One region of the Cytobacillus sp. FSL K6-0265 genome, then DNA from elsewhere that is predicted to be linked to it. Evidence: riboswitches for the same ligand, from Rfam matches in the RefSeq annotation. Region 1 holds a riboswitch; each other region holds the start of a gene.
The links. A riboswitch is a leader RNA that binds a small molecule or an ion and turns the genes downstream of it on or off. The one in region 1 is predicted to bind S-adenosylmethionine.
Positions count from the first base shown of each region.

Region 2: another riboswitch for S-adenosylmethionine. It lies ahead of MHH73_RS18935 (iron-containing alcohol dehydrogenase family protein); the one in region 1 lies ahead of MHH73_RS05020 (MetQ/NlpA family ABC transporter substrate-binding protein).
Region 3: another riboswitch for S-adenosylmethionine. It lies ahead of MHH73_RS07170 (PLP-dependent aspartate aminotransferase family protein); the one in region 1 lies ahead of MHH73_RS05020 (MetQ/NlpA family ABC transporter substrate-binding protein).

Region 1 covers NZ_JBBOPE010000001.1:972,083-976,380, forward strand. The annotation lists gene MHH73_RS05015 (pyridoxal phosphate-dependent aminotransferase) at 1-1,041, opposite strand, end outside; SAM riboswitch class I at 1,287-1,397, shown strand; gene MHH73_RS05020 (MetQ/NlpA family ABC transporter substrate-binding protein) at 1,487-2,311, shown strand; gene MHH73_RS05025 (aminoglycoside phosphotransferase family protein) at 2,398-3,267, opposite strand; gene MHH73_RS05030 (hypothetical protein) at 3,354-3,539, shown strand; gene MHH73_RS05035 (MFS transporter) at 3,599-4,298, opposite strand, start outside.
Region 2 covers NZ_JBBOPE010000001.1:3,722,933-3,727,230, forward strand. The annotation lists gene MHH73_RS18920 (hypothetical protein) at 1-407, opposite strand, end outside; gene MHH73_RS18925 (GNAT family N-acetyltransferase) at 460-981, opposite strand; gene MHH73_RS18930 (hypothetical protein) at 1,155-1,724, shown strand; SAM riboswitch class I at 1,804-1,919, shown strand; gene MHH73_RS18935 (iron-containing alcohol dehydrogenase family protein) at 2,011-3,126, shown strand; gene MHH73_RS18940 (MetQ/NlpA family ABC transporter substrate-binding protein) at 3,123-3,944, shown strand; gene MHH73_RS18945 (methionine ABC transporter ATP-binding protein) at 3,984-4,298, shown strand, end outside.
Region 3 covers NZ_JBBOPE010000001.1:1,375,625-1,379,922, reverse strand. The annotation lists gene MHH73_RS07175 (aliphatic sulfonate ABC transporter substrate-binding protein) at 1-331, opposite strand, end outside; gene MHH73_RS07170 (PLP-dependent aspartate aminotransferase family protein) at 357-2,156, opposite strand; SAM riboswitch class I at 2,234-2,344, opposite strand; SAM riboswitch class I at 2,525-2,625, opposite strand; gene MHH73_RS07165 (NUDIX hydrolase) at 2,692-3,318, opposite strand; gene MHH73_RS07160 (MBL fold metallo-hydrolase) at 3,351-4,298, opposite strand, start outside.

The sequences.
Region 1 (4,298 bases):
TACATCGGCTTTTTCCAGTAAGTAATCAGCAAAATCTTCACTATTATACCCTTCAGGTACAGGCATCCAAGCAAAAAATGACCCTGAAGGTGACTTGCCGTACCAGCCAATTTTTTCACAAGCGTTCATGAATGCATTTCTACGCCCCTCATATCGTGCAACAAGCTCGTCTACACTCGTTTGATCCCCATTTAATGCATCGGCTGCGGCTTTTTGTATGGCAGGGAATAAGCTCACATACATATGGTCTTGAAGAAGATTGATGGCATCAATGATTTTTTCATTTCCAACTGCAAATCCAACTCTCCACCCAGCCATATTATATGTTTTAGATAATGTATACATTTCAATGCCGACATCTTTCGCTCCGGCTGTCGCCAAGAAACTTTCAGGTTTCTTTCCATCAAAGCCGATGGCGCCATAAGCGAAATCATGTAAGATGGTGATATTGTTTTCTTTAGCAAAAGCAACAGTCTCTTCAAAAAATGTCGAATCAGCTGTCGCACCTGTTGGGTTATTAGGGTAATTCAAAAATAATAGGCGAGCATCCTTTTTTTGTTTTTCCGTAAACTGTAAGTAATCAGGTAAAAAATGGTTTTCTTCTTTTAAAGGAAAGGTTTCGTATTTTACATTGGCCAAAACCGCACCAGATTCATAATCAGGGTAACCAGGATCTGGTAAGAGCATTAAATCTCCCTCATTAAGAAGGCATAATGGAATTTCTACTAAACCTGCTTTTGCGCCAAAGAGGATAGCGACTTCTTTTTCAGGGTTAATGTCTACCCCATATTCACGTTTATAAAAGGAAGCAGCGGCTTTCTTTAATTCATTAATTCCTCGAAAAGGAGAATATTTATGTGTCATTGGGTCTTCGGCAGCCTGCTGAAGTGATTGTACAATATGTGCAGGTGTAGGCTGGTCGGGATTGCCTTGTCCTAGGTTAATAACGTCTCTGCCTTCAAGTTTTGCAGCAGCTACTTTTTGAACAAGGGAAGCAAAAAATTGTTGAGGTAATTGCTTCAAACGATGCGATAATTCCATTTTTTAATCCACCTTCATTTATTTAATCTATATACGAACGCATTTTATAACCAAAAAGACAAAATGTCCAGTTAATTTTATAAAAAGGGAAATATTCAATCTCCTTTTTTATTTTAAAAGGATAAAGAAGGAGAAGTTTTGTCGATAGGCACTTTTTCTAAGAAGATTGGATGTAATAACATTATTTCGAACATTGACAAAAATAATGGAGAGTAGTAATATCATATCATAAAAATTAAATAAAAAGCTTATCCAGAGAGACTGAGGGACTAGGCCCTATGACGTCCGGCAACCCCCAATATTGGGAAGGTGCCAATTCCTGCAGAATGATATCCATTCATTCTGAAAGATAAGGCGGAATATAAATCAATGCCTCTTTCAGATGATGAATAGTGGCTTTTTTTATTGGTTAAAATTCTGGTTACAGCTATGGGGAGGAAACATAATGAGAAAGTGGCTAATTGTTTTATTCATTGCAACTGTTAGTTTACTAACAGCATGTGGCGGAGGTTCAGACACGAGTGGAGAAAAAGTAGATGAAACGAAAGAACTTAAAATTGGCGCTACTGCCGGTCCTTATAGTGATATGTTGAAGAAAGCCATTGTACCTGGTCTAGAGGAAAAAGGATATAAAGTAACTGTTGTAGAGTTTAGTGATTATATCCAACCTAACAAAGCTTTAAATGAAGATGATATCCAAGCTAACCTTTTCCAACATACTATTTATTTAGAGAACTTCGAGAAAGAAAATAATATGAACTTAACACCATTAATTATTGTCCCAACAGCCCCTATGGGAATTTACTCGAATGTGTTTAATTCAATTGATGAGATAAAAGACGGTGCAACCATTGCTATTCCAAATGACCCAACGAATGCAGCGCGCGCCTTAAATACGTTAAGTGACGAAGGTCTTATTACGATTGATGAAAATGCCGATCCACTAACAGTATCTGAAAAAGATGTGAAGGAAAATAAAAAGAACTTAGTCTTTCAACCGATTGAAGCAGGACAATTACCAAGATCTCTTGAAGGTGTTGATCTAGCTGCAGTTCCAGGTAACTTTGCATTGGCAGCCGATATGGACTTATTAAGTGCACTAGCATTGGAAAATATGCTTGATGATTATCGCAATGTGGTTGCAGTTAGAGCAGACTATGAAGATAAACAATATGCGAAAGACTTAAAAGAAGTGGTTGAGTCTGCAGAATTTGAAAAAATCATCGACGAATCGTTTCAAGGGTTTGGAAAGCCAGCGTGGATGGAATAATTATAAACGAAGTAAGTCTAAACAAAAAACCGAACAAATTCATATGGATTTGTTCGGTTTCTAATGATAATAGTGGAGAATAACTGTTAACTTATCTTTCGAATCGTTTGTATTTTGGTCATTCCTTTATTTATCGATTGTCGAACAATTTTCTCATCCTGCTCATTAACGATTTTTAACCATTCGTGAAAAATTGGTTGTAAGCCATAAAAGGAAGTGACTCTTCTATACATTTCTTCTTTATTAAATTGTGTTTCATAAGCTGCGAGAGCTTCTTTAGTAAATTGATCTCCGAAATCCCAATATAGCCCTGCAAAGTCAAACGCCGGGTCCCCTATTTGCGTATCTGTAAAGTCTATAATTCCTGATATCTCCTTTTTGATTGGATGATAAAGGATATTGGCACTTGTCAGATCGCCATGAATCACCACTTTTGCTTCTTTAAATTTTGACACCGCTAAAAATAGTTTATTAATTTCTTCCTTTTCGCCTTCATTTAAGAACGGAAATATTTTTGTTTTCAGCGTTTGCTGTAATTGCGCCCAATAATCTTTATTATGTCGTTCTTCTATACCGCCTTTCTTTGCTTCATATATATCCAAGCGATGTAATTCTGTAAGAAATATACCTAGCCGCTTGGCTTCATATAAAGGAGGAATAATCAATGAATGAGATAATGCTTGTCCTTTAATAAAAGGGTAAAAAACACCAATCACTTGTCCGTCTTTATTATAAAATGGATGATAATTTGGTATTTCAATTATCGATGAAAGATATGATAACTGGTGCAGTAGTTTGATTTCCTTGTTCATTTTCGCTAATACTTGTTTTGTTTTTGGTATTCGAATGACATATGTTTGATTGACAATATAAATATGATGATCCCAACCAGAATGATTGCTTTCAATCTGTATTTCCTGAAGATGCGGAAGGTGTTTTTTAATTAATTCCTTCATGGAACAGTCTCCTTTTATTATTTTGTATAAATCGTTTTTTAGCGGGAAAAATAGGCGAGACATCTTATAAAGGGGAGTGAAAAGCAATGGAAAAAAAGTATGATAATCAAGTGGATGAAAAAATTATTGCTGCTCAGAATGAGGCTCAACAATACAATCAAATGGATACAGAATTAGAACAGTCAGAAGAAGTACAAGCAGGAATGGAAAAAAGTTATGAGTATGAAGTGACTAACCAACAGCCGACATATGAACCGAATAAACCATTTTAATTAGAGAGAAGAGACTTCAATCACATGAAGTCTCTTCTCTAATGATAACATACTTTATTTTACATTGATGCTGTTTGGTGTGCCTGTTTACTTTCTTTGTGTTCGATTCGTCCATAAACTAAGAAGTAAAGGATAATTGAAGCAATTGCCACAACCCCCATATAAATATATAACATACTGTAGCCTGTTATAGGAATCAGTAAACCTAATAAATACGGTCCAAAACCTAAACCACCATCGAGAAAGATAAAGAAGGTGGAAGTAGCTAGCCCCATGCGATGGGGGGGTGTTAATTTGATGGCAATCGCTTGTGTACAAGACTGCATATTACCAAAGCCCAAGCCAATTAAAGCCCCCGCCACTAATAGCATAACACCATTTGAAGAATTACTAAGTAAGAATAGACCTGCACCAAATAATATGAACGCTGGATACATCACATAATTTGCTCCTTTGCTGTCCATCAATCTACCAGTGAAAGGGCGGGAAAGTAAGACGGCAATGGCATAGACAAAGAAGAAAAAGCTAGCGGCATTGACTAAGTCCTTTTCAATTGCATAAAAATTAATAAATGACAAGACGCTAGAATAACAAAATGCGACGGTTAATGTGACGAGTGCAATTGGAAGTGCCTTTGGTTCAATAAAGCTAGCCAATTGAAAGCCAGATGATTGAAATTGAGCTTTCTCATCTTCAGTTAATTCCTTCACATTCACAGTAAACCCGATAAGTAGGCCAATAATACCAAGAACCAAACAA
Region 2 (4,298 bases), 2.8 Mb from region 1:
CCATTACTCAGCATTGTAAAACTAATGCCGGAATGAGGAAGTTCCTTATTCAATCGTTCATCTTTGCGATTATATAAAATCATATGATATTCACCTAAGTCAATATATGCTGACAAATATAACCCATGTCTGAAAGTCGAATCATAGAACTTTTCTATAAACTGCTCTGCTTGCATGATCATAGCAAACTTACTCATTTCCCCTGGGATTTCATCCAGTTCATCTGTATAAATGAAAAATTCTGCCACGCCTAATTCATCCATACGAACCGAGCCAATTGACTCTCCCCAATCTTCCAGCAGGATATCATACACATTTTCTTCAAATTCCATCTGCTCCATAACTAAATCATCTGGATTGATTCCTTTAAAATAGATTTTAAGTTGTTCCATTATTAAGTGATTCAAAGCAGCTGTTCTCCTTTAGATATGATTTAATTAGTATACAGGAAATGAAAAGTTAACATTCAATCGTTTCTATTTTAAGGTTCTCTTTAATTCTTCCCATAATTATGACATCTTTAAATTCACCCTGGCTGAAATGAGCCTTATGCAAATAACCTTCTTGTCTAAAATGAAAAAGTTCATATAAAGCGATTGCCCTTATATTATCTGCACATACATCTAACTCTAATCTGATGAGCCCTAATTCTTCATCGGCTAGCTTTACTATTCGCTCAAGAAGCGTCTTACCAATCCCTTTCCCTTGTACTTCTTCATTAATTGAGATGGACACATTACCACTATACCTCAACTTTCCACTTCTCTCTTCTAAAGAGGCTATTCCCATAACATGACCGTTCCATTCTGCAACAAATACATGGTCTTGATGCGTAAGTCCTTCAATATAATCTTCAATATTTTTTAATCGCCCTGATGATAAGGCCATAGTCTGCTGAATAATAGAATCTTGCCTATGCATTTCATGAATATCTCTTGCATCATTTATATGTATCGGTCTAATCTTTATTTCTTCTCCCATATAAAAACTCCTTTTTTTGTAAAACTGTTCTGAATGAAAACTTATAAAACTTTATCTATTTACGAATGAACAATATAAAAAGTTCCTTACTGACATAATCACTACGATACAAAATATATATGAAAGGAGGCATCGAGATATTTAATCAGCATCTAAAGGAGGGTCATTTGCATATGCTTGCTTTGTTCAGTCTATTTCTAATTGTCGGTTACAGTTTCTTTTTCTTTATTAGTGCCGTTAGAAAAAACAAAGATATAGCTACCCAATATTCTAAATGTATTCCCATGGTGGTTGGTATGACAAGTAGTTTAACAATCGGTTTAATTATATCTGTATGGTTACCAGAAATGGCGAAAGCAACTGTATTATCTATTCTCATTAGCGCTGTCATTGCCGTTTTTATAGGACTGCCGTTTAAAACAAACGGACTCGTTGAAGCTCAAGCGTCAAGTCTCATGGGAAGTATGATGGGGGCAATGCTAGGCATCATGTTAGTACCAAGTGAAGTTACATTTATGATCATTAGCATGGATTTGATTTATTTAATTAGTATTTTTGCCATGATGCTTCTCATGCACAAAAAACATTCATTAAAGGAAGCATTGAAAACTCGACCTCTTCCCTTCTATCTAACATTCTTATTAAGCATCGCCATTATCTGTGCATCGGGCATTCATCAAGAAGTGAGGAACCCAATTCATCCGATAGAAGAAAACACCCCACAGGTAGAACACCATCACTAATTTTTTGAATAATTTTAATTACATTATTGACTTTTCATGTAATAGATAATATTATGAATATAATTTAATAAAGCATTTTCTCTTATAAAGAGCGGCTGAGGGACTGGCCCTGCGACGCCCGGCAACCATTCATATACCCATATGAACAGGTGCTAAATCCTGCAAAATACTTTTTGGTATTTTGATATATGAGAGAGGTTACTACTATTCTAGTATATTTATGCCTCTCATGATGAGAGGCATTTTTGTTTTTTATTATCACATCAAAGAGAAACGAGGAGAGGAAATGACTGCAACAATCGTTAAAGGGGCGCCTGGATATTATTTATTAGATTCAGGTATCTTAACAGAACTCCCCAACCTACTTAAAGAAATTTCTGTTTCCAAATACCATATAATAACCGGTAAAAAAGCTTGGCAAGCCGTACAGCCATACTTGCCTAAGGAAGTAATCGATCACAACATTCGCCTTCATTACATAGATGGTCACACTACTTTAAAAAAGGTCCATGCCATCCAAGAAGTATTAACAAATGATGGTGCTAATGGCGTAATTGGGATTGGTGGTGGAACAGCATTGGATATAACAAAAGCAGTTGCGATTGAAGCATCAGTTCAATCCATTCTTATACCGACAATCGCTGCAACCTGTGCCGCATGGACACCATTAAGTGTTTTTTATAATGAAGAAGGAAGCTTTACTCATTATACCGAGTTTCCTATTGCGACAACCCTCGTATTGGTTGAACCTGAAATCATTGCTAAAGCGCCTCTTGCTTATTTAAAAGCAGGAATCGGGGATACATTAGCCAAGTTTTATGAAGCTGAAGCCCTAATTGAAAGTTTTTATCCTGAAGAAACACTACCTGTGCCTAAACAAATTTCTCAATTTTCAGCCAAAATTTGTCGAGAGACATTGCTTAATGATGGGGAAGCCGCACTACAAGCAGTAGCCCAAAACGAAACCTCACCAGCACTTATTCGAGTGATTGAAACGATTATCATGACTGGGGGGATGGTCGGTGGATTCGGCGAAAAGGCAGGGAGAATTGCTGGTGCCCATTCACTTCACAACGGACTAACCGTTGCGGATACGGTCCATGACTTTCTCCATGGGGAATTAGTCGCTTACGGGATACTTGGTCAATTGGCCATCGAAGAAAAATGGACAGAAATTGATTACCTTCTTCCGTTTTATGAGAGCTGGCAATTGCCAAGTAGCCTCTCTGCTCTAAATATAGATGTGAATGATGAGCGATTCATTAAGACAATTGTGAAAAAGGCTATACGCCCAACTGAATCTATTCACTTGATGAAAAACGAGATAAATGAACAATCTGTTTTACAAGCACTTCAATTATTAGAAGTACAAAATAAACAAAAGGGAGTTCGATCATCATGAAAAAATGGTTATTAACAGGTACATTCTTATTATCTTTAACAGGCTTAGCTGCATGTGGTAGTGATGAAACCAGCAACTCTACAGAAGGATTATATGACGATGAAGAATTAGTCATTGGTGTCACTGCAGGTCCACATGAGCAAATCTTAGAAAAAGTAATTGAATTAGCTAAAGAAGAAGATATCAATATTAAACCACAAGTTTTTACTGATTATGTGATGCCAAATGTCGCATTAGCTGAAAAAGAGATTGACTTAAACATTTTTCAAACAGAGCCTTATTTTAATGCATTTAAAGAAGATAGAAATTTAGATTTAGTTAAATCTTTTGATACCGTTTCATTCCCAATGGGCATCTATGCACTCGATGTAAAAGATGTCGCTGAATTAAAAGACGGCGCAAAAATCGGTCTACCGAGTGACCCAACAAATAGTGGCCGGGCACTATTACTTTTTGAAAAAGCTGGATTAATCGAATTAGATCCTGAAACAGGTATCAATTCAACTGTACGTGATATCGAAAAAAACAATGGCAACTATGAATTTATTGAACTTGACTCTGCCCAAATCGCTCGACAACTAGAAGAGTTAGACGCTGCTGCAATTAACACAAACTTTGCGATTGAAGCTGGTTTTGTCCCTTCTAAAGACGCTATCTTTATCGAGCCTAAAGATTCACCTTACGTAAACCACGCTGCTGTCCGTACGGAGAATAAAGATGATGAAATTCTTGAAAAATTAGCTGAAATCTACCGCAGTGAAGAAATTGAAAAGTTTGTTGAAGAGGAATTTGACGGTTCAGTTATCGTCTCTTGGTAAACTGATCAAAAATGAGCGTTACGGAGGGAGTATCAAATCATGATAGAGCTTAAAAATATAACCAAAACCTTTACAGGAAAACAAGGAAACATCCATGCATTAAAGGATGTTTCACTATCAGTGAATCAAGGAGAAATCTACGGGGTTATCGGATACAGCGGCGCTGGTAAAAGTACATTAATTCGCTGTGTGAACTTACTTGAAAAACCTGATAGTGGTTCTGTAAAAGTAAATGGGGTGGATTTAACCACGCTGACATCAGGAAAACTCCGTGAAGCAAGAAGTCATATCGGCATGATTTTTCAAGGGTTTAACTTATTAAAAACCGCAACAGTTTATGATAATATTGCGATT
Region 3 (4,298 bases), 400 kb from region 1:
TTGGAGCTCCATTTGCTTTTGCAATTAATGCCGCTGCACCTGCAGTTGAGCCGAAATCAACACTGCTACTATTAAGAAACTCAAGTGCCTTATTACTTCCTTGACTGAGGACAAACTCAACATCTATCTTATCTTCGGCAAACGCTTCTTCTGCCCAGCCGAATTTCTTCAAAATGACACTTGTTGGGGAATAATACGCATAGTCTAAAACAATTTTTTCTGGCTTTCTTTCTTCTCCACTGCCACCATCAGTGCTTGCCTCACTATCACCGCAAGCACTAATGAATCCAACTGATAAAACGACGATTAAAAAAACGAACCATTTCTTCATTAGATTACTCTCCTCAATCTCGGTTTTAGATTTCACAAGCAAAGGTTACAATAGAACCTCTTAACCTCTGCGCCTCTTTATATGTGCAGCGATTTTGTACCGCTTCAAGTCCAGCTTCTTTTGCTATTTCAACTGCTTTTGGTGAAATGACACCTTCTTGTAGCCAGAACACTTTTGGTTGGATTTCTACTGCCTCTTTCGCAACTTCTATCGCTGCCTCAGGACTTCTAAATACTTGCACAATATCAATGGTATAAGGAATGGATTTTAAATTTGGATATGCCTGTTCACCTAATACTTCTGTTTCCTTTGGATTGACTGGCACAATTTGATAACCTAATCTTTGCATTTTTCTTGCTAAACGGTAACTTGGTCTAGCTGGGTTTCCACTTAAACCAACTACAGCAATCCTTTTTGCTCTTACTAGCTCATTGCTATCCACAGCTTCTTTTAATGAGGATGATTGTAATGCCCAACGAATTACACCTTCATCATTGACTGCTGTCTCCCCTTTTTTTTCTCCCTTGGAAGAAATACCAGTCGCTTCATAGAAGGCTTGATCTAAGTCATTCGTTAAATCTCTAACCGATTCAATCCCAACTGATAAACGTATGAGTTCCTCACTTACACCGCTTTTAATTAAATCTTCTGCGCTTAACTGTTGATGTGTTGTTGAAGCTGGATGAATAATGAGTGACTTTGCATCACCTACATTGGCTACATGAGACCACAATGCAATTGTATCGATTACTTTCTTACCCGCATCTCTGCCACCTTTAATACCGAAGTTCACAATAGAACCGAAACCAGTGTTTAAATATTTTTTCGCTAATTCATGCGCTGGATGCTCTGCTAAACCTGGATATGCGACCCAATCGACAGCTGGATGGTCGTTTAAGAAATGGGCAATCTTCGCTGCATTTTCCGTATGTTTCTCTATTCGTAAATGAAGTGTTTCCAATCCTTGAAGTAAAAGAAATGCACTATGCGGGCTTAATGATGACCCAAAATCGCGTAGCAACTGGACACGAAGCTTTGTACTGAAAGCGAGTGTACCAAACTCATTGGCATAAACAATACCGTTATAACTTGGGTCTGGTTGAGTAAAACCGGGAAACTTATCATGATTCCAATTAAATCGTCCCCCATCAACTACAAGTCCACCTATAGTTGTTCCATGACCACCAATCCATTTTGTTGCCGAATGTATTACAATATCTGCTCCCCATTGGATTGGTTTGCAAAGATAAGGAGAGGCGAAAGTATTATCAATAATAAGAGGAATATCATTTTCATGAGCAATATTTGCAACTGCCTCTACATCTAGGACATGAAGACTTGGGTTACCAATAATCTCTCCATATAAAGCCTTTGTTTTTGGTGTAATCGCTTTACGGTAATTCTCTGGGTCAGAACCATCAACAAAATGAACTTTAATCCCATATTTCGGAAGGGTAATGGCAAAAAGATTATATGTTCCACCATAAAGGTTGGAAGCTGCGACAATCTCATCACCAGCTTGAGCAATATTCATAATTGAAAGAGCAATAGCTGCCATTCCAGATGAAGTCGCTACTGCCGCTACACCATCTTCTAACAACGCAATACGTTTTTCTAATACATCAACGGTTGGATTACCGATTCGTGAATAGATATTTCCCGTCTCATCCAATGAAAATAGACTTTGGGCATGGTCTGTATTATGGAAAACATATGAACTCGTTTGATAGATAGGAACTGCACGAGATCCCGTAGTCGGGTCTGGTGATTGACCTCCATGTAATAAAATCGTCTCGTCATCGTAAGTGTTAAATTGATTCGTCATTATATACTCTCCTCTACTTTTTAGTCGGATGATTAAAATAAATAAACCCCCTCTTCATAAGAAGAGGGGGTTGCCTCATCTTATCTTCCAGACATTTACTGCCTGCAGGATTTAGCACCTTTTCAAGCATTTGCTTGAAGGTTGCCGGACTTCATAGGGCCTGATCCCTCCGTCACTCTCGATAAGAAATATTTTATTTTTTAAAGCGTTAATACTTTAATTACAAATAGAATTATATCCAAAAAACGATTTATCGTCAATATAAAATCTGAATATATTTTATATTCCGATAAAATATTCGCTCTATGACATAAAAAGCCCTTCTACCAAGAAGAGGCAGAAGGGCTTTAAATTAAGAGCTTACCTTCTCCTTATCTTTGGATAGTATCCTCTGAAATTGGCACCATACAAAAGATTGTTGGTTGCCGAGGCTTCACCGGGTCAGTCCCTCCGCCTCTCTGGATAAGAAGTTCCTATTTATTTGTTTAACATCATATACCCATTCATAGGGAATCGTCAATAACATTTTGAAAATTTATTTATTTCCCCCTTGGATAAGTGTCAAAAAATGATACAGTATCTTAGCTGTTAACCCCCATATCACATGACCTTCATAAGTATAAAAAATTTCTTGCATCCTCCGAGTTTGCCATTTATATTTTTCCCCATTAGGAATGAGATGATAAGGGAAGCTACTATTAGGCTCTGGTTTCATCTCAATATAATGAATTGATGGACCCTCTTTCAAAAAATAAGCAAGTGGTACGGTGAAAATTTGATCCACTTCTTCTGGATTTAGCTTAAGATCTCTGATGCTTTCTATTGTGCCTACAAACGGATAAACCACTGTATTATAAGGTGTGACTACATAATCAAGTTCGGAAAAAACAGAGACTTCGCCAATGGGAATACCTAACTCCTCACTCGTCTCTCTTTTTGCCGTCTCAATTAAATCCACATCTTCTTGATCCATCTTCCCTCCAGGAAAACAAATTTCCCCAGGCTGTCTTCTCATAGATAAAGATCGTACTTCAAACAAAATATGTATTTCTCCATCTTTTTCTATTAGGGGAAGAAGAACAGCAAATTTAACCAATGTGGGGCTGCCTAATATATCTGATTGACGATGCTGTATTTCTGATCTTATTTCCTCCAAATCCATGTTAAATACCTCCAAACACACGACTAAAATCTCTATTTCAATTTCTGTAACCTATCAATCATTCCCATTGTACAGACATTTAAATCTAAGCCTATTAACTTCTCATCCTCTGCACTTATTACAACTTCATGCTCTGATAATAAATAATGTTTTACTTGATCCAACAGTTCCGATTGTATGGCTTCTTGCATTTTTATTATGTCATTTCCTTGTTGAAAAACTTCATCTGCAATTGAAGTAAATATAGGTAACCAATAGCGGATTTGTGTATAAACATCCTTTGGTTCAGGGCCTTCACCATAATGCCCAAAAAAGATATGTTGTGGTTGAAGTGATTCGATTTTTTCAACAGATGATAACATCGCCTCTGGATCAAACTGATTAGGAGACGTCGATGGCAGTACTAATGGATAACCTTTTCTTGCTATGCCCGGATAAAATACGCCAATCGTATCGCCAGTAAAAAAGCCATTACTTTTCGAATCATGGATAGAGTAATGGTGCTTTGCATGTCCAGGAGTATCATAAAATGTTAACAAGCGACCACCGATATCCAATGATTGTCCCTCTTCCATCGTGACTAGTCTCTTCTCATCAATTGGCATAATCGGATTAAATAGTTGATCAAATTCATCACCATATACCATTCTAGCACCAGCAATTAATTTACTAGGATCAGCTAAATGCCGTTTACCTCTTGGGTGAACATATACTTTTGCCTTTGGACATTGCTCTAAGAACAAACCGGCTCCACCCGCATGGTCTAAATGTACATGGGTGACAATAATATGCTTGATGTCTTCAAGGTTAATGTTCAATTCTTGCAACCCTTCTATAAGATGGGGAATAGAAGGACTAGCACTTGTTTCAATCACTGTTAATTCTTCAGCACCTAATATATACGCCCCCGTACGCTCAGGTGTTTGTAAATCCATTAAATCAATGAGTTGAATGTCATTTCCTAAATCACGAACTTTGTG